DNA from 2 places in the Mediterraneibacter butyricigenes genome. Region 2 is predicted to be linked to the other one. Evidence: riboswitches for the same ligand, from Rfam matches in the RefSeq annotation. Region 2 holds a riboswitch; the other holds the start of a gene.
What was found. A riboswitch is a leader RNA that binds a small molecule or an ion and turns the genes downstream of it on or off. The one in region 2 is predicted to bind FMN.

Region 1: linked by a shared signal. The riboswitch ahead of KGMB01110_RS11560 (ECF transporter S component) and the one ahead of ribD (bifunctional diaminohydroxyphosphoribosylaminopyrimidine deaminase/5-amino-6-(5-phosphoribosylamino)uracil reductase RibD) in region 2 are both predicted to bind FMN.

The regions. Positions count from the first base shown of each region.
Region 1 is NZ_BHGK01000001.1:2,341,767-2,353,885, forward strand. Features, by position in the region: gene KGMB01110_RS11550 (ABC transporter ATP-binding protein) at 1-654, shown strand, start outside; gene KGMB01110_RS11555 (ABC transporter permease) at 647-2,614, shown strand; FMN riboswitch at 2,700-2,870, shown strand; gene KGMB01110_RS11560 (ECF transporter S component) at 3,064-3,708, shown strand; gene KGMB01110_RS11565 (potassium/proton antiporter) at 3,830-5,467, shown strand; gene KGMB01110_RS11570 (cell wall hydrolase) at 5,629-6,234, shown strand; gene KGMB01110_RS11575 (glycosyltransferase family 2 protein) at 6,353-7,378, shown strand; gene KGMB01110_RS11580 (DinI family protein) at 7,401-8,105, shown strand; gene KGMB01110_RS11585 (lysylphosphatidylglycerol synthase transmembrane domain-containing protein) at 8,092-9,141, shown strand; gene KGMB01110_RS11590 (MATE family efflux transporter) at 9,325-10,722, shown strand; gene secG (preprotein translocase subunit SecG) at 10,772-11,014, shown strand; gene rnr (ribonuclease R) at 11,080-12,119, shown strand, end outside.
Region 2 is NZ_BHGK01000001.1:819,458-831,576, forward strand. Features, by position in the region: gene feoB (ferrous iron transport protein B) at 1-109, opposite strand, end outside; gene KGMB01110_RS03865 (HAD family hydrolase) at 241-912, opposite strand; gene ribH (6,7-dimethyl-8-ribityllumazine synthase) at 1,064-1,537, opposite strand; gene KGMB01110_RS03875 (bifunctional 3,4-dihydroxy-2-butanone-4-phosphate synthase/GTP cyclohydrolase II) at 1,631-2,842, opposite strand; gene KGMB01110_RS03880 (riboflavin synthase) at 3,015-3,695, opposite strand; gene ribD (bifunctional diaminohydroxyphosphoribosylaminopyrimidine deaminase/5-amino-6-(5-phosphoribosylamino)uracil reductase RibD) at 3,734-5,029, opposite strand; FMN riboswitch at 5,343-5,457, opposite strand; gene cytX (putative hydroxymethylpyrimidine transporter CytX) at 5,517-6,692, opposite strand; gene thiD (bifunctional hydroxymethylpyrimidine kinase/phosphomethylpyrimidine kinase) at 6,694-7,512, opposite strand; gene thiE (thiamine phosphate synthase) at 7,626-8,267, opposite strand; gene thiM (hydroxyethylthiazole kinase) at 8,254-9,081, opposite strand; gene KGMB01110_RS03910 (ABC-ATPase domain-containing protein) at 9,640-11,337, shown strand; gene KGMB01110_RS03915 (HAD family hydrolase) at 11,353-11,976, opposite strand.

The sequences.
Region 1 (12,119 bases), 1.5 Mb from region 2:
GCGATCATGGGAGAATCCGGATCGGGAAAAACCACGCTTTTAAATATACTGGCAGCGTTGGATAAGCCCACGGAAGGCAAGGTATATTTAAAAGGAAGAGAATTAAGCGGTATCAGAGAAAAAGAACTGGCGGCGTTCAGGCGTCAGAATCTGGGATTTGTATTTCAGGATTTCAATCTTTTGGATACGTTTTCTCTGAAGGATAATATTTTCCTTCCGCTGGTATTGTCGGGAAAATCTTATGCGGAGATGGAAAGCCGCCTGATTCCGCTTTCCCAGAAGCTTGGGATTGAGAAACTTTTAAATAAGTTTCCGTATGAAGTGTCGGGCGGTCAGAAACAGCGCGCCGCTGTGGCAAGAGCGTTGATCACCAATCCGAAACTTCTTCTGGCGGATGAACCATCCGGGGCGTTGGATTCCAAAGCGGCAGATGGTCTGATGAATCTGTTCCATGCCGTGAACATGAGTGGACAGACGATCCTGATGGTGACACACAGTGTGAAGGCAGCAAGCTCGGCGAAACGGGTATTGTTTATCAAAGACGGAGAGGTTTTCCATCAGTTATATCGGGGAAATCTGACAAATGAACAGATGTATCAGAAAATTTCCTCTACGCTGACGGTGTTGGCGACGGGAGGTGAGCAGGTTGAGTAGTGCAATTTATAAAAGACTTGCGAGAACAAATCTGAAAAATAATCAGAAGACCTATCGTCCCTATCTTCTGACATCGGCAATGATGGTGATGTTGTTTTATATGATCGCTGCCCTTGCTGGAAGTGAGGATCTGGGAAATGGGCAGGCCGGAACCTGTCTGGAACTGACCGTTGGAATTGTGGCGGTTTTTGCCGTAATCTTTCTGTTTTATACCAACAGTTTCCTGATCAAACGAAGAAAGAAGGAACTGGGGGTCTATCAGGTTCTGGGAATGGAAAAGCGACATCTGGCCAAAATGATGGCAGAGGAATCGCTGATTGTAGCCGGAATCAGCATTGTATCTGGTCTTTTCCTTGGAATCGTATTAGAAAAAATGATGTATCTGATTCTGTTAAAGATCCTGAAGGGAACTGCAAATCTGAAATTTTCTGTAAGCATACGTTCCGTGGAGGAAACGCTCCTGTTGTTTGCAGCGATTTTCCTGCTGACCTTTCTTTATAATCTGATTCAGGTAAAGCAGGCGAATCCGATGGAACTGCTTCGGGGAGGTAATCAGGGAGAAAAGGAACCGAAGACCAGATGGTTCCTGGCGCTGGTAGGCGTGGTGGCTCTTGCGTGCGGTTATGCCATCGCACTGACCACAAAAGAACCGATGCAGGCTCTTTCCAAGTTTTTCCTGGCAGTGCTTTTGGTCATCATTGGAACGTATGCACTATTTACAGCGGGAAGCATTGCGGCCTTAAAAATGCTGAAGAAAAACAAAACCTATTATTACAAATCCAATCATTTCACTACGGTGTCAGGCATGATCTACCGGATGAAGCAAAATGCGGCGGGACTGGCGAATATCTGTATTCTGAGTACGATGGTGCTGATCATAATTTCTTCGACCGTGTCATTATACGGCGGAATGGAAGATATTCTGGCAATCAGGTTTCCACAGGAAGTGACGGTGACAGATTACCAGGCGAATAAAGAAAAAGATGAACAGATGGAACAGATTCTGAAAGCAGCCTGTCGGAAATATCGTGTCAAAAGAGAAGACCAACTGACATATCAGGGTACAAGTACATTTGCAATCTTGGACGGGAAAAAGGCAGACTATATAAACGTGATAGAATATAGCCGGGGAAATTTTGTGTCGGTCAATCTGATTTCTCTGGAAGATTACAACAGAATGGAGGGAACAAAGGAGACACTGGAAGAAAATCAGGTGCTGGTGTATCTGACAAAAGGTTCCTATAAAGAACATACACTGGAAATCGGTGGCAAGAGTTTTCGGGTGAAACGAGAACTGGATCATATGAAACTGGAACCAAAAAATGAAAACAGCATGACAAGGGAGTTGTATCTGATCGTTCCGACAAAAGAGCAGATACAGGAAGTGACAGCGTCCGCTCCGAATCTGAGAGAAGGAGCAGGAAACAGCTTATATACCAGAATCTGTTTTTCCCCGAAAGGAGAAAAAACAAACGTAAGAAAAGCCCTGGAGCAGGTGCAGTCAGAAATTGGGGCACTGGAAACGGTTGAAATCGAAAGTCGGGAACTGAGCAGAGATTCTTTTTACAATCTGTATGGAAGTCTGTTCTTTATCGGAATCTATCTGGGCGTGACTTTCCTGATCGCAACAGTTCTGATTATTTACTATAAGCAGATTTCGGAAGGATATGATGATCGAGAACGCTTCCAGATCATGCAGAAAGTCGGAATGAGTAAAGCGGAGGTTCGCCACACGATCAAAAGTCAGGTGTTGAATGTCTTTTTCCTGCCACTTGTGATGGCGATTATCCATGTGACAGTAGCATTTCAGGTCGTGACCAAATTGCTGGCGCTTCTGAATCTGACCAATGTCCATCTGTTTATGAGATGTACGATTGCAACCATCCTGGTGTTTGCGGTATTTTATGGAATTATATACATGTGGACGGCGAGAGAATACTATCAGATTGTAAAGGATTGACGATGGAAATATTCTGTGATAACGTGGAAAATCAGAGCTTGATTTTAGTGTGAAAAAGCGTTATACTTATGGCATAAATGAAAAAGGAAATCTTCGGGGTAGGGTGACATTTTCAAAAGTCCTATATCATATTTAAGGACGAAGAGATGAATTCCCAACCGGCGGTATAGTCCGCGACCCGCGTAAAGCGGCTGAACCGGTGACGCAGATGCGAATTCCGGTACCGACAGTAAAGTCTGGATGAGAGAAGAACGATACAGAACTGTAATACAGGATGTAACCCCGGTAGATTGATACCGGGGTTTTTAATTTACGCGAAGCAACGAGCAAAGTGGAACGTAGATGCTGCTATAACCTGAGGAAGGTGCAAAGCGTGTTTCTCAGAGTTCTTTCCTACAAAAAGGTTTCCTTCACAAAAAGAAAGTTCAGAAAAAAGGAGAGGAAACATTATGACAACAGAAACAAGAGCAACCGTCACAAATCAGAATCCGGCAGGAAGCAGAATCGGTGTGAGAGCACTGGTACAGATCGGAATGTTATCCGCGATCGCGGTGGTATTGATGTTATTCGAAGTACCGCTTCCGTTTGCACCGTCTTTCTATGAGATTGATTTCAGTGAGGTCCCGGTGCTGGTAGGATGCTTTGTAATGGGACCGGTGGCAGGAGCTGCCATTGAATTTGTTAAGATCCTGCTAAACTTCCTGATCAACGGAACCGTGACAGCAGGGGTCGGAGAACTTGGAAATTTCCTGATCGGATGTGCATTCTGTGTACCGGCAGGTATCATTTACCGGAAGAACAGAAGCCGCAAAGGTGCCATTATCGGAATGGTAACCGGAACGCTGTTTATGACTGTGATCGGATGCTTTATCAACGGATTTGTGCTGCTTCCGGCTTATGCAAAGGCTTTCCACATGCCGATCGATGCCATTGTCGGAATGGGAACTGCAGTGAATGGACATATTAACAGCCTGACGACTCTGGTATTATTTGCGGTTGTACCGTTCAACCTTTTAAAAGGAGTACTGGTATCGCTGATTGTGTTCCTGATCTACAAGAAGATCAGTCCGATTTTCCGTTTCCATCAGGCATAAAGTATGATAGAATAAAAGTGCAAAGGAGCGATTTCTGCAAGATGCAGAGATGGCTCCTTTCTTTTTCACGGCAACGGGATAAAGTCTGAATATAATAAAAACAGAATGGAAAGGCGGGAATATGGAGTTAAATATCTTATTGTGTGGTGTTGTAATTTTAATGTGTATTCTTTCGGGGAGGTTTACAGATAAGTATGGAGTCCCCTCTATTCTGTTGTTTATTTTGATTGGGATGCTGTTTGGAGTAGAAGGAATTCTGAAAATTTCATTCAGTGATTTTGCACTTTCGGAAAAAATCTGTACGACAGCTTTGATCTTTATTATGTTTTACGGTGGGTTCGGAACCAGTTGGAAAATGGCAAAACCAATTTTACCCAAAGCGGTGCTCCTGTCTACGGCGGGTGTGGTTCTAACGGCCGGACTTTGTACGTTGTTTTCCTATGGTGTGTTGAGATTATCGCTGGAAACCAGTCTGCTTCTGGGTGCGGTGATCAGTTCCACAGATGCAGCGTCTGTCTTTTCCATTCTTCGTTCCAGAAATCTGAGCTTGAAATACGGAACAGCATCCATTCTGGAGGTGGAAAGCGGAAGTAACGATCCATTTTCCTATATGTTGACGATGATTGTGCTGCAAATCCTGGCGGGAGGTTCTGTAAATGTACCCTTGCTTCTGGCAGAACAGATTCTGATCGGGGGTCTGTGTGGAGCTTTCATGGGAAAACTGACCGGATATCTGATGAAAAAGGCAGAATTTACGCAGGAGGGGATGGAGATTATTCTGATGATTGCGTTGGTACTGTTGACTTATGCAGTGCCGGTTCTGTTGCATGGAAATGGATTTTTAAGTGTGTATCTGATGGGAATGATTACCGGAAATCAGAAGTTTAAAAGTAAAATAAAGTTGGTGCATTTCTTTAACGGTGCAGATCGACTGGCACAGATTCTGATTTTCTTTTTGCTGGGACTTCTGGTGACCCCTTCCAGATTGTTGCCGGTGTTGTTCCCGGCTGTTGGATTATTTCTGGGTCTGACATTTCTGGTACGTCCGATCGTCGTGGCAATTCTGATGACTCCGCTTCGAGCACCTTTGAATCAGCAGCTTCTGATCTCGGCAGCAGGGCTTCGGGGAGCAGCATCTATTGTGTTTGCTATTTCGGTGACAGTCAGTGACGCCTATGTAAAAGACGATATTTTCCATATGATTTTCTGTATTGCCATGATTTCGGTAGCCTTGCAGGGAATATTATTGCCGGTGTTTGCAAAAAAACTGGATATGGTGGATGAGAATCAAAATGTTTTGAAAACATTCAGTGATTATCAGGAAGAACAACAGTTACCGCTGCTCCAGATTACACTGACTGCCGGACATCGTTTCGTGGGACGGAAGATTTCGGAATTGAAGTTGTGGGATCTGTTGGTAGTGATGATCAAACGGGAGGGAAAAGCATTACTGCCAAGAGGAAACGTGACCTTACGGGAAGGGGATGTACTGGTATTGAGCGGTGAAAGCTACCAGGAGGATACGGCAGCGTATCTGGATGAACGGCTGATTGAAGAAGGACATCCGTGGATCGGAAAAAGTCTGGCGGAACTTTCAGACACGCTGAAGGCTCTGATTGTTATGATTCAACGCTCGGATGGCGAGCTTGCAGTACCAAAAGGAGACACCAGAATTGAGGCGGGAGATCTTCTGGTATTTACGAAACCAGGATTAAAGGAATCAACACAATCAGTACAAGTAGGAAAGATAGACGAATAGTGAACGGTTGGAAACAAGATCATTTTAGGAATGAAATTTGACAGATACATGAATTTGTGTTAAGATGCCTTCACATCTTGATTAATAATTTTGTAACATTTGTAATAAAATAGAAATGTATATCATAAAATTGTAAAAAGAAAGATGTGGAGGAGGAGTCTATGATTAAAAATAAACATGCGATTCTGATGGCAGCGGGAGTCTTAAGCGGCCTGCTTGTGACCACAGGATTTGCAACCCAGGAACAGGCTGCAAGGGGAGCGGCAGAAGGGGCCAGTACAAAGGCGTCTGTCAAAGTGCAGGAATGTTCCGAAGAAATGACGGAAGTGACAAAGAAGCGCGCGGAGGAGGCTGTGGAAGAAGCCAGGATCCGGGAAGAGCAGGAGCGTCTTCAGGCGGAGCAGGCAGCAGCCGAAGAAGCCAGACGTCAGGAATTGCTCCGGGATCAGGAGCTGCTGGCATCCCTGATTTTCTGTGAGGCCGGGAATCAGCCCTATGAAGGACAGGTGGCAGTGGGAGCCGTTGTGTTAAACCGTGTGAGAAGTGCGGCTTATCCGAACAGTATTTCGGAAGTGATTTACCAGAGCGGACAGTTTACGCCGGCAATCACAGGCTGGCTGGACAGTGTATATTCCGGTGGAAGTTATACGCAGAGCGCTTATCAGGCGGCAGAAGATGCGATCAACGGATCCAATCCGATCGGAGACTGTCTGTATTTTGGCTGTGGAAGCTATGGAATCCAGATTGGAGATCACTATTTCCACTAGAACATTTCGTTAGAAAATCTTTGGAATATCTTAAGTTCTTATTCTCTTATATTTTAACTTTGTCCCTTACAATGAATCCTGTAAATAAAACAGACAGGAAGATTGTGAGGGATAAATTATGAAATATCTTACATTTACCATACCATGTTACAATTCAGAAGCTTATATGGAACGCTGTATCCAGTCCTTACTTCCGGGCGGAAATGATGTGGAGATTATCATTGTAAATGACGGCTCCAGTGACGGGACCGAGGATATCGCAAATTATTATGAAAAGGAATATCCGGAGATTGTCCGTGCAGTTCATAAAAAGAATGGTGGACACGGATCCGGTGTCAATGCTGGGCTGGAACTGGCAGAGGGACTCTATTTTAAAGTGGTGGATTCCGACGACTGGCTGGCAGAAGATGCCTATCTGGAATTGTTAAACAAAATTAAAACATTTTATAAACAGGAGCAGGAAATGCCGGATCTGTTTATCAATGATTACATTTACGATCATCTGGACGAAGGCTATACCCATACCATGTCCTATGGAAATGTGTTTCCGGAACAGACGGTCTGTACCTGGAATGATATGCACCGTTTTAAACCGTCCCAGTATCTGATCATGCATGCCCTGGTATTTAAAACGGAAGTGTTACGGGAATCGGGAGTTCGTTTGCCGGAGCATACGTTTTATGTGGATAATCTGTTTGCTTATCAGCCGTTGCCTTACGTGAAGCGGATTTATTACATGAATCAGCCGTTGTATCATTATTATCTGGGGCGTGAAGATCAGTCGGTCAATGAAGAAGTGTTGAAAAAACGGATTGATCAGCAAATTAAGGTGACAGATCTGGTGTCCAGAAGTGTGGATCTGAAAAAAGTGAAGCAGGAATATCCGAAGCTGGCGGTCTACATGATGCGAAATATTTCTATCATGTTGTCCATCTCTTCGATTCATTTATTATTGATCAAGACGAAAGAGGCAACAGCGAAAAGGAAGGCGATGTGGGATCGGATCCATGATTATGACCGGTCGATGTATTACAGATTACGCTGTACAACGTTAAGCGGCTTTACATATCTTCCGGGAAGAGTGGGAGCAGCACTGACGGTAGGCGGATACCGTGCGGCAAGAAAGATCTATCAGTTCCAGTAAAAGGCAGATGAGCAACAAAAACATGCCAGATAAGAGAGCAGACAACAGATCGGTTCACAGATCTGAGAGTCTGTATCTGGCCTTTGTGGATACGCCGGGGCTGTTTGCATCCATCATCCGCCGGGTGCTGAAACAGCGATATGTCCATGTAGTTTTGAGTCTGGATCCGGAACTGGATCAGGCATACAGTGTAGGAAGGCGGGTTCCGTCCATCCCGTTGATCGCCGGCTTTGAAAAAGAAGAAAAGGAACTGATTTACCGGCAGTTTCCGGACGCTTATTATCAGGTGTGCCGGATTTCCTGTACCAAAGAACAGAAGCGGGAGGTTCAGGAGATCCTGGAAAATGCCTGGGAACAGAGATTTTGCTATCATTACGCGATTCTGGGCCTGTTCTTTCTTCTGGCAGGAAAGCCGTTTTATCACAAGGGGTTCTATACCTGTTCTTCTTATGTGGCGAGAATTTTAGAAGAGACCGGAGTCCTAACAATGGGAAAGCATTTTTCGATGGTGACTCCGAAAGACTTTTATGAATATGAAGAAAAAGAAGTGTTGTATGAGGGTCCACTGGAAGGACTGGTTGAGACGGAAGAATCTTTGGAGAATGATGAAAAATTCGGAAGAATGTCCGGTACATATTCAGGAATGAAAGTCGGAGATGTAAGGCTTGGAAAGATTGGAATGGAAAAGAACGGTTATACATGGAGGAATCGTTATGAGATTCCGTAAGCGTGTGATGGAGGCAATCTTTTTTCTGGGAATGATGGGCCTGACGTTCTGGATCATCTTTCACGGACAAAAGCCGGGAGTACTGTTTCGGGAATTAAGAGATATGAAAGCCGGGGCGCTGGTCGGATCTGTTGTTCTGGCACTGTTTTTTGTGGCAGCAGAAGGAAGTATGATCTATATTCTATTGCATGCTATGGAAGGAACCAGCAGTTTGTGGCGCTGTATTCAGTATTCCTATATCGGATTTTTCTATTCGGGGATTACCCCCTCGGCTACCGGCGGTCAGCCCATGCAACTTTATTATATGAAGAAAGACGGAAATGAGCTGTCTAAAAGTTCGATTGTTTTGATGACGGTTGCCCTGCTTTATAAGCTGGTACTGGTGCTTGTGGGTCTGGGGCTTCTGATCTTCAGTTTTTCCTTTTTGCAGGAGCGGCTGGGCAGATATCTGATGCTGTATTTTCTGGGATTATTTTTAAATATTCTGCTGGTCGTGCTGATTCTGGGAGCCATGTTCTGTCCGGGGGTTCTTTATGGAATTTACAGTCGGGTGGAAAGCGGACTGATCCGGTTACGGCTGCTTAAAGAATCAGAAAGCCGAACCGCAAAAGTCCGGCAGTTTTTTGAGGAATATCACGAGGCTGTGAACTGGCTGAAAGAACATCCGGCTCATGTACTGCTGGTGATCGGGCTGACATTTATTCAGAGAAGCAGTCTCTTTGTGCTGACCTATCTGGTGTATCTGGGATTTGGACTTTCCGGAGCTCCGGCGTGGGAAGTGATCGTGCTCCAGGCATCCGTTTATATTGCGGTGGATATGTTGCCCCTTCCGGGAGCGCAGGGAATCACAGAGTGGATGTACCGGTCGGTGTTTCAGGGGATTTTTACCGGCGGCTATCTGGTGCCCTCTATGTTGGTGAGCCGTGGGATTAATTTCTATTTCCTGTTACTGATCAGTATGGGATTTGCGGTGAGCCAGATTGGACAAAGGAGTGGCAAAAAAGTTCTTGACACAAAAGAAAAAAATATCGTATAATCTGGAATGTTGTTATTTAGAAACATAGTTCAGAGTTGAAAGCTTGTAAGAAACACTGTGGCAAACAGAAACTTATAACGTGGTAGATTTCGTAGCTGGTTTACGGTAATCTGCCACGTTTTTTATGTTAAAAGTTTTTACGGGTTATGGAAAACTATGAAAATAAAAAAGGAAGGTAGAAAAATGAACACGAATCAATATTTAGCAACTGAAAAGATCAGCAAACTGATGCTGAAATTTTCCATTCCATGTATCATGTCCCTTCTTGTATCTTCTCTATATAATATCGTTGATCAGATTTTTATCGGACGTGGAGTAGGATACCTGGGAAATGGAGCAACAAATGTGGTTTTCCCGATCACCATCATTGCACTGGCGATTGCTTTAATGATCGGAGATGGATGTGCGGCTCACTTAAGTCTCTGTCTGGGAAGAAAAGACCAGGAAGAGGCGAGCAAAAGTGTGGGAAATGCAGTGGTTTTTACGGTCATGATCAGTCTGATCATGACGGGAATCTTTTTTGCAGGGAGAGAAACCATCTTACAGGCATTTGGTGCTACGGAAAATAATGTGGAATATGCCAGAGAATATTTTATATTTATAGCAGCAGGCATTCCGTTTTATATGTTTACAAATGCAATGAACTCTGTGATCCGTGCAGATGGCAGTCCGGCATTTGCCATGATTTCAACGCTGATCGGATGCGCACTGAATATGATTCTGGATCCGGTCGCGATTTTTGTATTGCATTGGGGTGTGGCAGGAGCTGCGATCGCAACCATTAGCGGACAGATTGTAACGGCGGTTCTGGCAGCGTGGTATCTGCTCCATACAAAATCTTTCAAATTGAGAAAAAGCAGTTTTGGTCTGCACCTGAAAGAACTGAAAGGATTTCTGCCTCTTGGAATCAGCTCCTTTCTGACCCAGCTTTCCATCGTAGTGATCATGGGTGTGATGAATAATACACTGGTAAAATATGGAGCAATGTCAAAATACGGAGCAGACATTCCGATGACGGTGGTTGGAATTGTGATGAAAGTCTTTCAGATTGTGATTGCATTTGTAATCGGAATTGCGGCAGGCTGCCAGCCAATTGTTGGATTTAATTATGGAGCCGGCCACTATCACAGAGTCAAAGAAATCTATCTGACCATGATGAAAGCGGAGCTGGTCGTAGGAATCATTGCAATGGTTGCAATGGAGGGATTTCCGATGCAGATCATCGGAATTTTCGGAAGCGAAAGTGCGCTTTATAATGAATTCGCGGTACTGGCATTTCGTACCTATATGATTACGATTGTATTCTGTTGCATTCAGAAGGCGACCAGCGTTTTCTTACAGGCACTTGGCAGACCGGTTCTGTCGCTGAGCCTTTCTCTGTTACGTGATTTTGTGATCAGCGTTCCGGCTGTGTTGCTTCTTCCAAGATATCTTGGGGTCACCGGTACCCTCTGGTCGGCACCGGTTGCAGATATTCTGTCTATGATCGCAGTACTTCTGATGATGCGTGTGGCATGGAGTGATCTTTCGGAAAATGCAGAGGAGTTGAAAGGCAGAGAGAAAAAAATCGTTGCAAATTAGTCGTTGCTGTGATACCATAGATATGGTTTATTCGCAGGAGGTGTGACGAATGGATATTTTAAAAATCGTACTGACAATAATATTTGCAATAGATTGCATCGTACTTTCCGCAATCATCCTGCTTCAGGAAGGAAAGTCGGCAGGACTTGGAACCATCAGCGGTATGGCAGATACTTACTGGGGTCAGAACAAAGGACGTTCTATGGAGGGGGCACTTGTAAAGGCAACCCGGATCTCAGCAATTCTGTTCTTAGTGCTGGCCATGCTCCTGAATATGGGTATTTTTAACTAGGAAAACAAAAGAAGACCCGTCCCTATTGCATACAGGGGCGGGTCTTTTGTGTAAAAGGAGAAAGAATGGATCAGGCATTTGAAAAAAGAAAAAAAGTGATTTATGACTTTATCTGTGATGATTTTTATGTGCCGATGAAAGCAAAAGAAATTGCAGCGGTTCTTCAGGTATCGAAAGAAGACCGGGAAGCATTGCGCCTGGTTCTGGAGGCACTGGTAGAAGAAGGGAAGATCACGCTTTCCAAACGGGGAAAATATTCCAAAGGAAAGCCGCGTGTGCTTACCGGAACGTTTCAGGCAAATGCCAGAGGTTTTGGCTTTGTGTTACCGGATGCGGAAGGGGAAGAGGATCTTTTTATTCCGGAAGAGTGTAAGAACGGAGCTTTTCAGGGAGATCAGGTGGAAGTTCTGGTAACCGGATATAAAGAAGGCGGCCGCAGAGAAGGAAAGATTCTGCAGATTTTATCTCATGGGATCGTGCATGTGGTAGGCCTGTATCAGAAAAGCAAGGGCTTTGGCTTTGTGTTACCGGATGATGCGCATGTGGAACAGGATATTTTTGTGGCAGAAGCTGATTCAAAAGGCGCAAATGACGGCGATAAAGTCGTGGTAGAACTGACCAGCTATGGAGATGGCGCAGACGAAAAGCAGAAGAAAAATGGCAGAGTAAGGCGTCCGAAACGACCGGAAGGAAAGGTTGTGGAGATTCTCGGAAAAGCAGGAGAGCCAGGGGTGGATATCCTTTCGATTATTAAGGCGTATGATCTTCCTCTTGATTTTCCGGAGAAAGTAAAAAATCAGGCGGAGAGAGTACCGGATGCTATCAGTGAAGCAGATATGGCAGGCAGACTGGATTTAAGAATGCTGCAGATGGTAACCATTGATGGAGAAGACGCAAAGGATCTGGATGATGCGGTGTCTCTGGAAATGGACGGAGAAAATTATAAATTAGGTGTGCACATTGCGGATGTGGCAAATTATGTGCAGGAGAACAGTGCGTTGGATCGGGAAGCGTTGAAGCGCGGAACCAGTGTCTATCTGGTGGATCGGGTGATTCCCATGCTTCCAACCCGGTTGTCCAATGGAATCTGCTCTCTGAATGCGAA
Region 2 (12,119 bases):
TGGTTCCCGGCGTCAGTCCCATATCCAGAAGATGATGGTGCAGTGCACCCTGTCCGTTTACTTTGATGATTGTTCCTTTTTGACCGATTTCTAGTTGATCCAGTGTCATGATTCGGCTCTCCTCTGCTGTGATTGTTTTATCGATAGTTCTCTTCTGCTCCTCCTCTTATTGAGAAAAATCTTATTGAGAATTTTTATTAATTAGAATCATTTTTATGTTAAAACAATCACTCTGGAAAGTCAAGAAAGCTGCCTTAGTTTTTCCGGCAATTCCCGGATATCATTCAGGAACAGATCACTTCCTTTTAGCTCCTCGTCTGAACCAAAGCCATACCTGCATCCGATAAAAATTCCATCTGCTGCTCTTGCTGCTGCCAGATCACTGTCCCGGTCTCCAATCACAACCGCCTTTGTCTCTGACTGTTCCTCCAGCACTGTCTTTATAATCTCTGTCTTTGGAGCAAATCCATAGCTTTCACAGTCATAAAATTTCTGAAACCATCGCTCCAATTGAAACCCTTTCCAGTTTGCTTCTTTATATATGATACTGCAATTGCTTAAAATCACCATCGGATATCCGTCCTGTTTCAACCGGTCTAAGACCTCTCGCACACCCGGATACCATCTGGCATGTCCCATTTCAATCTGCTTTTTCATCTGCTTCGCGACTTCTTTTGCAGCAGCCTCACGTCTTACAAGTGGCAGATTTCCTGCCAGATCTTCCCACATTTCCTGCCGGTTCATTCCCAGCCATCCGGCGATCCGTTCCCTTTTTAATTCCTGTGGCAGCACCAGCCCTTCTTCTACCAGCCCCTGATACACCGTTTTGACGGACGGTTCGTAGATTTCTATGGTATGGTGCAGGGTTCCGTCATAGTCGAAAATTAAAAGTGGTTTGTCATTTTTCTTCATACATTCCCTCTTTTGCAGCATTTTCTATATCCTCTGTTTTTCTCTTTTATAAGTAGCTCCGAACAACAATCCTGTGGAACTGCTTCTATCCTACATCTACCCCAGAAATTTATCCAGAAGATTGATCTCTTTTCCCGGTTTTTTCCCGGTTTTACATCTGTTCCAGAAGGTTTACCATCTCGATCGCAGACAATGCACAATCGTAACCCTTATTTCCGGCTTTACTTCCTGCTCTTGCAATAGCCTGTTCGATATTTTCTGTGGTAATGACACCAAAAAGAACCGGAATTCCGGACTGTAATCCTACCTGCGCCACACCTTTGGAAACTTCATTGCAAACATAATCATAGTGTGTTGTATCTCCGCGAATGACTGCACCTACACAGATCACTGCGTCATACTTTCCGGAATTTGCCATCTTTGCGGCAGTGATCGGAATTTCAAATGCTCCCGGCACCCAGGCTGCTGTAATGTTGTCATCAGAGACACCGTGACGCACCAGTCCGTCAACAGCTCCACCCAACAGCTTGTTTACGATAATTTCATTAAATCTCGCTGCCACGATTCCCACTTTCATCCCCTCTTTTGCTACCACATTTCCTTCTAATACTTTGATCTCTTTCATGTTCTTTGTCTCCTTTTTCTTTTTTATTTCTTGAAATTTTTTCCTTTATAACTTTTTCTGATTTCTGCACGTTTCAAATGTACCTATGAATTTCTAAAATTGAATGTCGCGGAAAATATGTCCCATCTTTTCCTGTTTTGTTTTCAGGTAAATCTGATCATATTTCTGCGGTGCGATCTCGATCGGAACCCGCTCTTTGATTTCCAGTCCAAACCCGCTTAAGCCATACACTTTATCCGGATTGTTGGTCAGTAGTCGCAGGGATTTCACCCCCAGATCCGACAAGATCTGTGCTCCTACCCAATATTCCCGAAGATCCGGTGCGAATCCCAGTTCCAGATTGGCCTCCACTGTGTCAAAGCCTTTTTCCTGTAACTCGTAGGCTTTCAGTTTGTTGATCAATCCGATGCCACGGCCTTCCTGTCTCATATATAAAATGATACCGCGGCCTTCTTTTTCCACCTGCTCCATTGCTTTTTGCAACTGCTCTCCACAGTCACACCGTCTGGATCCGAAGGTATCCCCCGTCAGGCACTCAGAATGTACCCGGCAGAGCACATTTTCTCCCTCCCCGATCTCACCTTTGACCAGTGCCACATGATGCTCGCCCGTGATATCATTGACATAGCCATGAATCGTGAAGTCTCCGTATTTCGTCGGCATTTTCGCAACTGCTTCACAGTTCACATGCTTTTCATGCAGTCTGCAATAATCCTGCAATTCTTTGATGGTGATAAATTTCAGTCCATAGGTATTTGCCAGTTTCCAGAGATTTTCTGTCCGCATCATGGTTCCGTCCTCTTCCATGATCTCACAGCAGACACCACATTCTTTCAGTCCCGCCAGCCGCATCAGATCTACGGTTGCTTCTGTATGACCGTTTCTCACCAACACCCCGCCTTTTCTTGCGGTCAACGGGAAGACATGCCCCGGTCTTCTCAGATCTTCCGGCTTCGTCCCCTCTTCCACGCATTTCATCATGGTATAGGATCTCTCTGCTGCCGAGATTCCTGTGGTAGTGTCCTTGTGATCGATGGATACGGTAAATGCAGTGGAATGGTTGTCTGTGTTCTCGGATACCATCTGCGCCAGTCCCAGTTTATTTGCCAGTTCTTTGGACATCGGAGTACAGATCAGACCCTTGGCATGGCTTGCCATAAAATTGATATTTTCCTGTGTGGCAAATTCTGCGGCACAGATCATGTCTCCCTCATTTTCCCGATCCGGATCATCCGTCACCAGAATGATCTTTCCTGCCTTTAAGTCTTCCAACGCTTCTTCAATCGTATTGTATGGATATTTCATGTTCTCGTCCTCCTTCTTTTGTATGATCCTTTTCTGCTTTTGTTTCTGTCTTTTTTAATTGTCCTTTCTGACATTCAGCCATTTTTTTGTTTATGACATCCTGCTTCTTTAACTCCTGACTTCTTCTCCGCTCACTGATTAATGGTTGTACACTCTCTTGTCTCCCCCCAATTTAGATTTCAAGAGCCTGCAAATCTTCCATCGTCAGACCGGAAGGTTTTTTTGCCGTTCCATTTTCCTTGTCAACTCCTGACCGCTTTGCAACCCCTAGCAGCTTCTCCACATATTTTCCAACGATATCATTTTCCAGATTCACCGGATCACCGATCTGCTTCGTCAGCAGAGTGGTTTCCTCTCCGGTATGCGGAATCACCGATACAGAAAATGTCTGCTCCGTTTCCTCTGCTCTTGCAACTGTCAGGCTGATTCCATCGATACAAATCGAGCCTTTTTCCACGATTAGATTCAGGATATCCGGACTTGCCTGAATCGTAATCCAGACTGCATTTCCTTCTTTTATCTTTTCCTGAATTACACCGGTTCCGTCAATATGACCGGATACGATGTGACCGCCAAATCTGCCATCCGCTGCCATGGCCCGTTCCAGATTTACTTTGGAACCGTTTTTCAACATTCCAAGTGCACTTCTTCGGAAAGTTTCCGCCATCACATCCGCCGTAAATCCATCCGGCTTCAATGAGGTCACGGTCAGGCAGACTCCGTTGACCGCAATGCTGTCTCCGATCTTCGTCCCTTCCAGAACTTTCGCGGCCCTGATCTCCAACGTACCGGAGATTCCCTGCATCGTCACACGCCTGACCGTCCCCTGTTCTTCTATAATTCCTGTGAACATATTTTCAAATCACCGTTCCTTTCTCACATCATCAACGATCATTCATTCTCCACCTCATATTCCAGCAACAGATCTTCGTCAAATTTTCGAACTTCCTGCAATTTCAGCTTCACCGCCTCATCCGGCACTTCGACTCCCAGACCCCTCACCGGTGATTTTGCCTCTTCACCTCCGAATATTTTCGGTGCCACAAAGGCTGAGACATGCTGAACGATTCCTGATTTCAGTGCACTTTCATTCAAGGCTCCGCCACCTTCCAGCAATACACTGTCAATTTCCTGTTCTCCCAGATATTCCATCAGTTTCTTCAGATCAACTTTTCCGGCTTTTCCCGGAAGCTTTACGACCCTGACGCCCTGTTTTTCCAACTCCTGAATTTTTTTCTGAAATTCATTGTCTGTGTCACTATATACTTCCCTCTTGTCCTCGAGGTCTTCGCTCAAATCTTTTTGACAGATTTCATCATTCATCCATTTTCCGGTTTCACTGCAACGTCTGCTTTTTGTTGTTTTCTCATCGTTACTACACTTTCCCACATACGCCACAATCGTCAGATATTCCTTTGCGGTTTTCACGATCTGACTGTCCAGCGGAATCCGAAGCCGGCTGTCACAAATGATCCGAACGGGGCTTCGTTTGCCGGAAATCCTGGTATTTAACATGGGGTCATCTGCCAGAACTGTTCCGATTCCCACCATAATTCCAGTGTATCTGTGCCGCATATGCTGCACTTCCTGTCTCGCAGCTTCCCCTGTAATCCACTTGGAAGCTCCGGTTCTGGTGGCGATCTTTCCATCTGCAGTCATGGCATATTTCAAAACAACGTATGGCGTCTTTGTGGTAATGTAATGAAAAAACACCGGATTCAACCGATCACATACTTCCCGCATAAAATCTTCTTCCACTATCACACCCGCTTCTCTCAAAAGTCTCGCACCTTTTCCAGCAACTTTCGGGTTCGGATCTCTGGAACCAATCACCACACGTCCAATCTTCTGTTCCAGAATTGCTTCTGTACAAGGTGGAGTCCGTCCCTGATGGCAGCAGGGTTCAAGCGTCACATAAATGGTGGCACCTTCTGCCGATTCTCTCAGAGATGCGATGGCATTTCGCTCTGCATGAAGCTCTCCGCATCTTTCGTGATATCCTTCCCCGATGATCCGGCCATCTTTCACAATCACCGCGCCCACCATCGGATTCGGGCTGGTCCAGCCTTCGCCCTGCTTTGCCAGTTCTATGGCACGTTCCATAAATGTTTGATCCTGAGCCTCCTGACTTTGCTGCTGATACGTTATTTCTATTTTTTCTGTTTCTTCTTTCTTCTCTGTACTCATTCTGCTCCTCTCCTCCTTCCGTCATTTCTTTCTCACTTCTGTTTCATTTTCTTCTTTCATAGACTTTGGTTCGTCACCGGACAAAACAAAAGCCCTGCAAAGAATTTTTTCCTCTACAAGGCTTTTTCATCCAAGAAATCCGATCACCGCTATCACTTATAAGCTCTCTCGTATTCCTCTATGTTGATATCAGGAATTCATTTTTATCTCCTTGAAATTTACATCTCCGGAAATAAAAAAACTCTGAAACGGATTTCTCCATCTCAGAGCAATGTATCAAATGTATCTGTATTCTTATCGAGTACTGCATATGACGCATCTTCTTCCATCCAGACTTTACTGTCGGCCCCGGAATCTCACCGGATCATGCCTTTCGGCTCGCGGGCTTTACCGCCGGTAGGGAATTGCACCCTGCCCTGAAGATCACTTTACTTGTTCAACTGATTACAGTATAAGCGCAGAAAGTGTCGTTGTCAAGATTCCAATTTTATTTCTTTCCGGCTTTTCTGACCTGTCCCACGATCAGACAGAGGATCACGGTGATCACCATATCCGGCAGGGTATTTCCAACCGGGATATCCACATTCATCAGATACCGGTACAGAATAAATCCGATCACCCAGATTCCCAGATTCCATACATCCAGTCCTTCTTCTTTCCGGTCTTCTTTCAGGAAGAAGAAATCTGCAATCTGAACTGCGATCATCGGTGCAAATACGGAACCGATCAGATACAGGAAATCGGTGATATTATCCATCGGATATACGATCGCCGCAATGGTTCCCAGGATCGTTACCACGATCGCCACATGATTTCCTTTCCATTTGGACACGATCGTCTCACTGGAAATTCCGGCAGAGTACGCATCCAGGAATGTGGTCGTAACTGTGGAAAATACGATGATCAGAAGACCAGCGATTCCAAGTCCTGCCTTCAACATGATCTGTGCGATATCGGATTCTCCGGTAAAGATGGCTGCGCCCATACCAATCACATACATCCAGCAGCTTACCAGTCCATATACCAGTGCGCTGACTGCCGAACTCTTTACCGGCTCTTTTGCTTCTCTGGTATAATCGCTAATCAGTGGCAGCCAGGATAACGGCATCGCTACGGATAATTCCACAGCTGCTCCGAAACTCATCACATCGTCCATTCCTGTGCTGACTGCTCCGCCGTCAAAGAAAATGACTTTGCACAGGATCAGAGTCAGAATAAACAGTGCGGTCATCGCTACCACATTGACTTTTCCAAGGTTTGTGATTCCGATGGCGATCCACAGAATGATCAGGCCACCGATCACCAGACACCAGATCCATCTTCCGGTTGAAAGGATTCCGGTTGCTGCCAGTGCCCCATCATAGATCATGATGGCAGTCCAGCCTACCAACTGCAAGACATTCAAGATTGCGAACCAGACGCTTCCCTTTTGTCCGAAACTCATTTTGGAAGTTTCCATGGCACTGCATCCGGATTTTCCACCGATCACACCTGCCAGGAATAATAACACACATCCGATCACATGTCCCACGATAATGGCTGCCAGACCTTTTTCAAATCCAAGCGGTGCCAGGGATACTCCGGTCAGGATCTCAGCCAGGGATACTCCGGCTCCAAACCAGATCAGTCCATTTTCAAATACGGAGGTTTTTCTCTCTGTCATCTTAACAGTCCTCCTTTTCTGCCATCTCGGTATATTTTCCGGTCACTGCAAATCCATGATTCATCGGACCACTGCCTTTTCCAAGATCCAGCATCGCTGCCAGTGCCCCGGAAATGTAATCTTTCGCACGTTCCACTGCCGTATCCAGATCATAGCCTTTTGCCAGATTGGATGCGATGGCACTGGAAAGCGTGCAGCCTGTACCATGGGTATTCGGATTGTCGATTCGTTTACCGTTGAACCACTTGAACTCACCCTCCCGACACAGCAGGTCATTGGCATCGTTCAACTGATGGCCGCCTTTTAATAATACCGCACAATGATAGGTCTTGTTGATCATAAGTGCCGCTTCTTCCATCTCCTTTGCGCTGGTGATCTTTGCGCCGAAAAGGACTTCTGCCTCCGGAATGTTCGGTGTGATCACGGTTGCCATTGGAAGGAGTGTGGATTTCAGGGTTTCAATGGCATCATCACTGATCAGTTTTGCTCCACTGGTTGCCACCATCACCGGATCCACTACAATATTTTCTGCCTGATATTCTTTTAATTTTCCTGCGATCATTTCGATCAGCGGGCTGGCTGATACCATTCCGATCTTCACCGCATCCGGACGGATATCCGTAAAGATTGCGTCGATCTGACTTCCTAAAAACTCTGGTGTAACGTCCATAATTCCTGTAACGCCGGTGGTGTTCTGTGCAGTCAGTGCTGTAATCGCGCTCATCGCATACACACCATTTGCAAGCATGGTCTTCATATCAGCCTGAATTCCGGCGCCTCCGCTGCAATCACTGCCAGCGATTGTTAATGCTGTTCTCATAAAATTCTCCTCTCGTTTTCCTGCATTAATTTTCTTAAGCGACAAAAGGTGGTGCCCCCAATCCGCCGCTCTGTTTGATAAACTGCATTTTTGCAGATATCATTCCCGGATTGCTATCTTGCGAGCATCTCTTTTGTACGCTCACACAATTCTTTTGATGCTTCTTTCACATCCTCCTGTGCAAAGATTGCACTGATCACTGCGATTCCGCAGATTCCGGAACCTGCCAGTTCTCTTACATTTTCTTTGGTAATTCCTCCGATCGCAATGACCGGAATCTTTACCGCTTCGCAGATTGCTTTCAGTGTCTCATGTTCCACTTCTTTGGCATCATCCTTGGAGCCTGTTGCAAAGACGGCCCCCACACCCAGGTAATCTGCTCCGTGTTTTTCCGCAAGCAAAGCCTGTTCTACGGTCTGTGCCGATACCCCGATGATCTTGTCCGGTCCCAGTTTCGCACGGACATCACCGGCTTCCATATCACTTTGACCTACGTGAACTCCATCTGCTCCGATCTCAGCTGCGATCTCCACATTATCATTGATCACAAAAGGAACCTTATATTTTTCACAGAGTGCTTTCAGCTCCTCTGCCTCTTCCAGAAATTTCTCCGGATCCAGATCCTTTTCCCGGATCTGTACAAAGGTCACGCCTCCCTGAATCGCCTCTTCTACCTGATCCACCAGGCGTTTTCCGTTTAACCAGCGACGGTCTGTCACTGCATATAATAATAAATCTTTTTTATCGCACTTCATACTTTGCTCCCTCATCTAAGGTCTTCTGATCCATGTTGTAGATTGCATCGATGATCCGGTTACGGTAAGTAGAATTGCCGTCTCCTTCCTGCATTCTGGAAAATCCGATCTCTCCGGCCAGTCCCATGGTGCAGACTGCTGCCGCTGCCGCTTTTAATTTTTCTTCCGGGTTTGCCGTGATAAATGCTGTCATCACTCCGGAAAGCTGGCAACCGGTTCCCGTAATCTTCCCCATCTCCGGGCGACCGTTTCGGATCACATAACACTTCGTTCCGTCACTGACCAGATCGATGGCTCCGGTCACCGCAATGATGCATCCCATTTTTTCCGCAAATGTTTTGACAAACGCGATAGACTGATCCAGATTTTCCTCTGTCACCGCGTCTGCCACATCCGCATCGACCCCTTTGGTGGTGCCGCTTCCAAGCGCCAGCGTCTTGATCTCAGAAATGTTTCCACGGATCACATCAAATTTGATCTCCTGAATCAGTTTCAGCGCCGTCTCTGTACGAAATGCACTGGCTCCTGCTCCCACCGGATCCAGAAGTACGGCATGTCCCAGTTCATTTGCTTTCTTTCCTGCCAGAAACATTCCCTCTACGGTTCTCTGATTTAAAGTTCCGATATTGATATTCAGGCCTCCGCAAATGGATGTGATATCTTCCACATCCTTCGGATCGTCTGACATGATCGGGCTTCCGCCACATGCAAGCAATACATTTGCCACATCGTTGACCGTCACATAATTGGTAATGTTATGCACCAGTGGGACATTTGCCCGTACCTGATCTACACAAGCTCCTAATGTACTCATCGTTTCTCCTCCTTTATATTCTTATGATTCTGTAAGCCTCGCTCCTGTGACTGTCGCTTGCGACATTTTCATGAATCGTCACAGTGCGCATCCTCACAGAGCGTTTTCATAGATAGGATACAATTTCCCACACATGAAAAAAGACACCCCAATTATGGAGTATCTGTCAATCTTCTGCATCCGCATTTTCTCTGCACGCTGCATCCATTCCTACGTTGGCATTATCCACATCAGGTTCCCGGGTCGAAATCTTCAATTTCCTCTCAGCCTGCTTGATACGCAAGCTCCCCTTTTCTTTTCCATCCCTATTATACTACGGATTTCCCAAAATGCAAGACATACCGCTTTTTATCGGTTCCCCCTTAACTTTCCCCCCTGACTTTTTCATGGGATTTGCAGGAACCCGGTACTGTATTTCATACGGAATTTTCATTGAAAAAGCGGAACATCTGCGCCATAATAAAATCATCCGGTCTGTGATTCAAGAATAAACCCATAAGATCCGGATTCTTTTCGGAGCATTCCGATATCAAAGAATAGTAAAAAGGAGACAAACTCATGAAATCATCAGAAGAACTTCGCAATTTATTACAACGGATCGACCATCGCGGTTATCCGGCTTATAAAGATACAAAAGGATGTTATTCCTTCGGTAATTACACCTTATCCATCGATCATGTACAGGGAGATCCTTTCGCCGCACCTTCCAAAGTCAGCATTCGGATTGCTCAGAAATTCCACAAAATCCCGGCGGAACTTTTTGATCAGCCTTATAAACGGATTGCTTTACAGGACTTTTTGCTCCGCGGATTTTCCCGCGCTGTTGATAAAGTTTCTTTCAAAGCCAAAGGTTCCGGAAAAAGCGGACTCCTTTCTGTCAGCCGCTGTTCCCAGGAGATTCTGGAGCGAACCGCCTGCACGATCCAGCCCGGCTCCGGCGAGTTGAAGCTTTGTATGGAAGTGGGCTTTCCGGCAAACGGACGTACCATCAATGCAAAAGAACTGATCAAAATTTTCTTCGACCTTCTGCCGGACGTGATTCATCAGTGCCTGTTTTTCAGCCGGCTCCCGCAGCAAAAACTGCAGTCTGTCATTGAACTGGCTGAAGATCAGCAGTATATCCGGGAACAGTTGCCCCAGATGGGACTGACTGCCTTTATCGCCAACCAGTCCATTTTGCCCAGAGAAAGCGGAATTTCTTCCAGACCGATGAAAAACGCCATTCCATTTGTCTCCCCGGCTTCTATGGAAGTTGCTCTCACACTTCCTCACCGCGGCGTAATCAAAGGAATGGGAATTCCTCAGGGCATCACTCTGATCGTGGGCGGTGGATACCACGGGAAATCTACCCTGTTAAAAGCACTGGAAACCGGAGTCTATAACCACATTTCCGGGGATGGCCGGGAATATGTAATCACAGAAAATACTGCGATGAAGATCCGCGCCGAGGATGGTCGCAGCATTTCACAGACTGATATTTCATTCTTTATCAACGACCTGCCAAATAAGAAAGACACGACTTCTTTTTCCACAGAAGACGCCAGCGGAAGCACCTCTCAGGCGGCAAATATCATGGAAAGTATGGAATCCGGTACCCACACCTTCCTGATCGATGAGGACACCAGCGCCACCAACTTCATGATCCGGGATGAACTGATGCAGCGTGTGGTTCTTCGGGAAAAAGAACCCATCACCCCTTTTATCGAACGGGTACGCTACCTCTACGAAACCTGTGGAATTTCTACGGTAATCGTTGCCGGAAGTTCCGGTTCCTATTTTCAGGTAGCCGACCATGTCATCCAGATGGATCAGTATGTTCCTTACGAAATTACCGAAACTGCAAAAGAAGCCGCTGCGGATTATCCTTCCATCACACTGCCGGATGCACCGGCCGACAAGCCCTCTTTCCATCGCGTCATGCGTCCTGTTTCCATGTCCGGGGATCGGGGCCGTACCAAAATGAAAACATTGAGCAAAGACGCGTTCTCCATCAACCGCGATACCGTGGATCTTCGTTACGTAGAACAGTTGATGGATTCCGAGCAGACCACAGCTTTGTCTTACTGTCTGCTCTATGCCGAATCCCATCTGATCAATGGGAAAGCCACTCTTCAGGAGGTGGTCGAGAATCTGATGGAGCTTCTGAAGAAAAAAGGACTGTTTGAAATTATGGAAAGCACTTATGCCAAATCCAATCTGGCAATGCCGAGAAAGCAGGAGATCTTTGCCTGCCTGAACCGATATCGGAAATTATAAAGATGGAATATTTATTTACAGATCAAAAAGCTGTGGAAGTTCTTTTAAGGAATCGATAGTGTAGTCAGGATCCTTCACATCACCGAATCCGTAGGTTACCCAGACGAAAGGAACGTCAGCATCCTTGCAGGCTTGTGCATCAGAAGGCGTATCACCTACATAGACCACATCTTTCAAACCTTCTCGTTCCATTAATTTCCGAATGGAACCGGATTTCGGAAGAAGGGTTTCCCCATAACAGAGATGACCGGAGATAAAATCTTCAATTCCGGTCGTTTCAATACAGGTGGTATCGTATCCGGTCTGGCAGTTGCTGACAACGTAAAGTGGAATTTTCTCAGACAACTCTTTCAGAGCATCATAAACATCAGGATAAAGAGTTCCGGGATGTTTCGGAAGATATTCCCCCTGAGCCTTCTGGCAGGCTTTTAAGACTTCCGGACGTTCTTCCGGTGGCAGCGGGGCCAGAAGCTGATCTCTTAAAATGTCCATCTGTTTTCCAAATGCATTCTGCAAATCTTTCGCAGTCAGTTCAAAGGGAACGGATGCGTTTTCCTTTACAGCCTGCGTCCAGGCAACTGCTGCCTGTGGGGTAGAATCCCAGATTGTTCCGTCTATATCAAAAATAATTGCGTCCATTTATATCTTCTCCTTTATGAAATGCATATACCGGTAAATGTGCCTGGTGGCACTTCCGGTGATTATTCTAGCGCAAATAATCCGGAAAATCCATTGCATTTTCTGACAGACTTACAGAAGAAAAACAAGAAAAATCGTGCAGG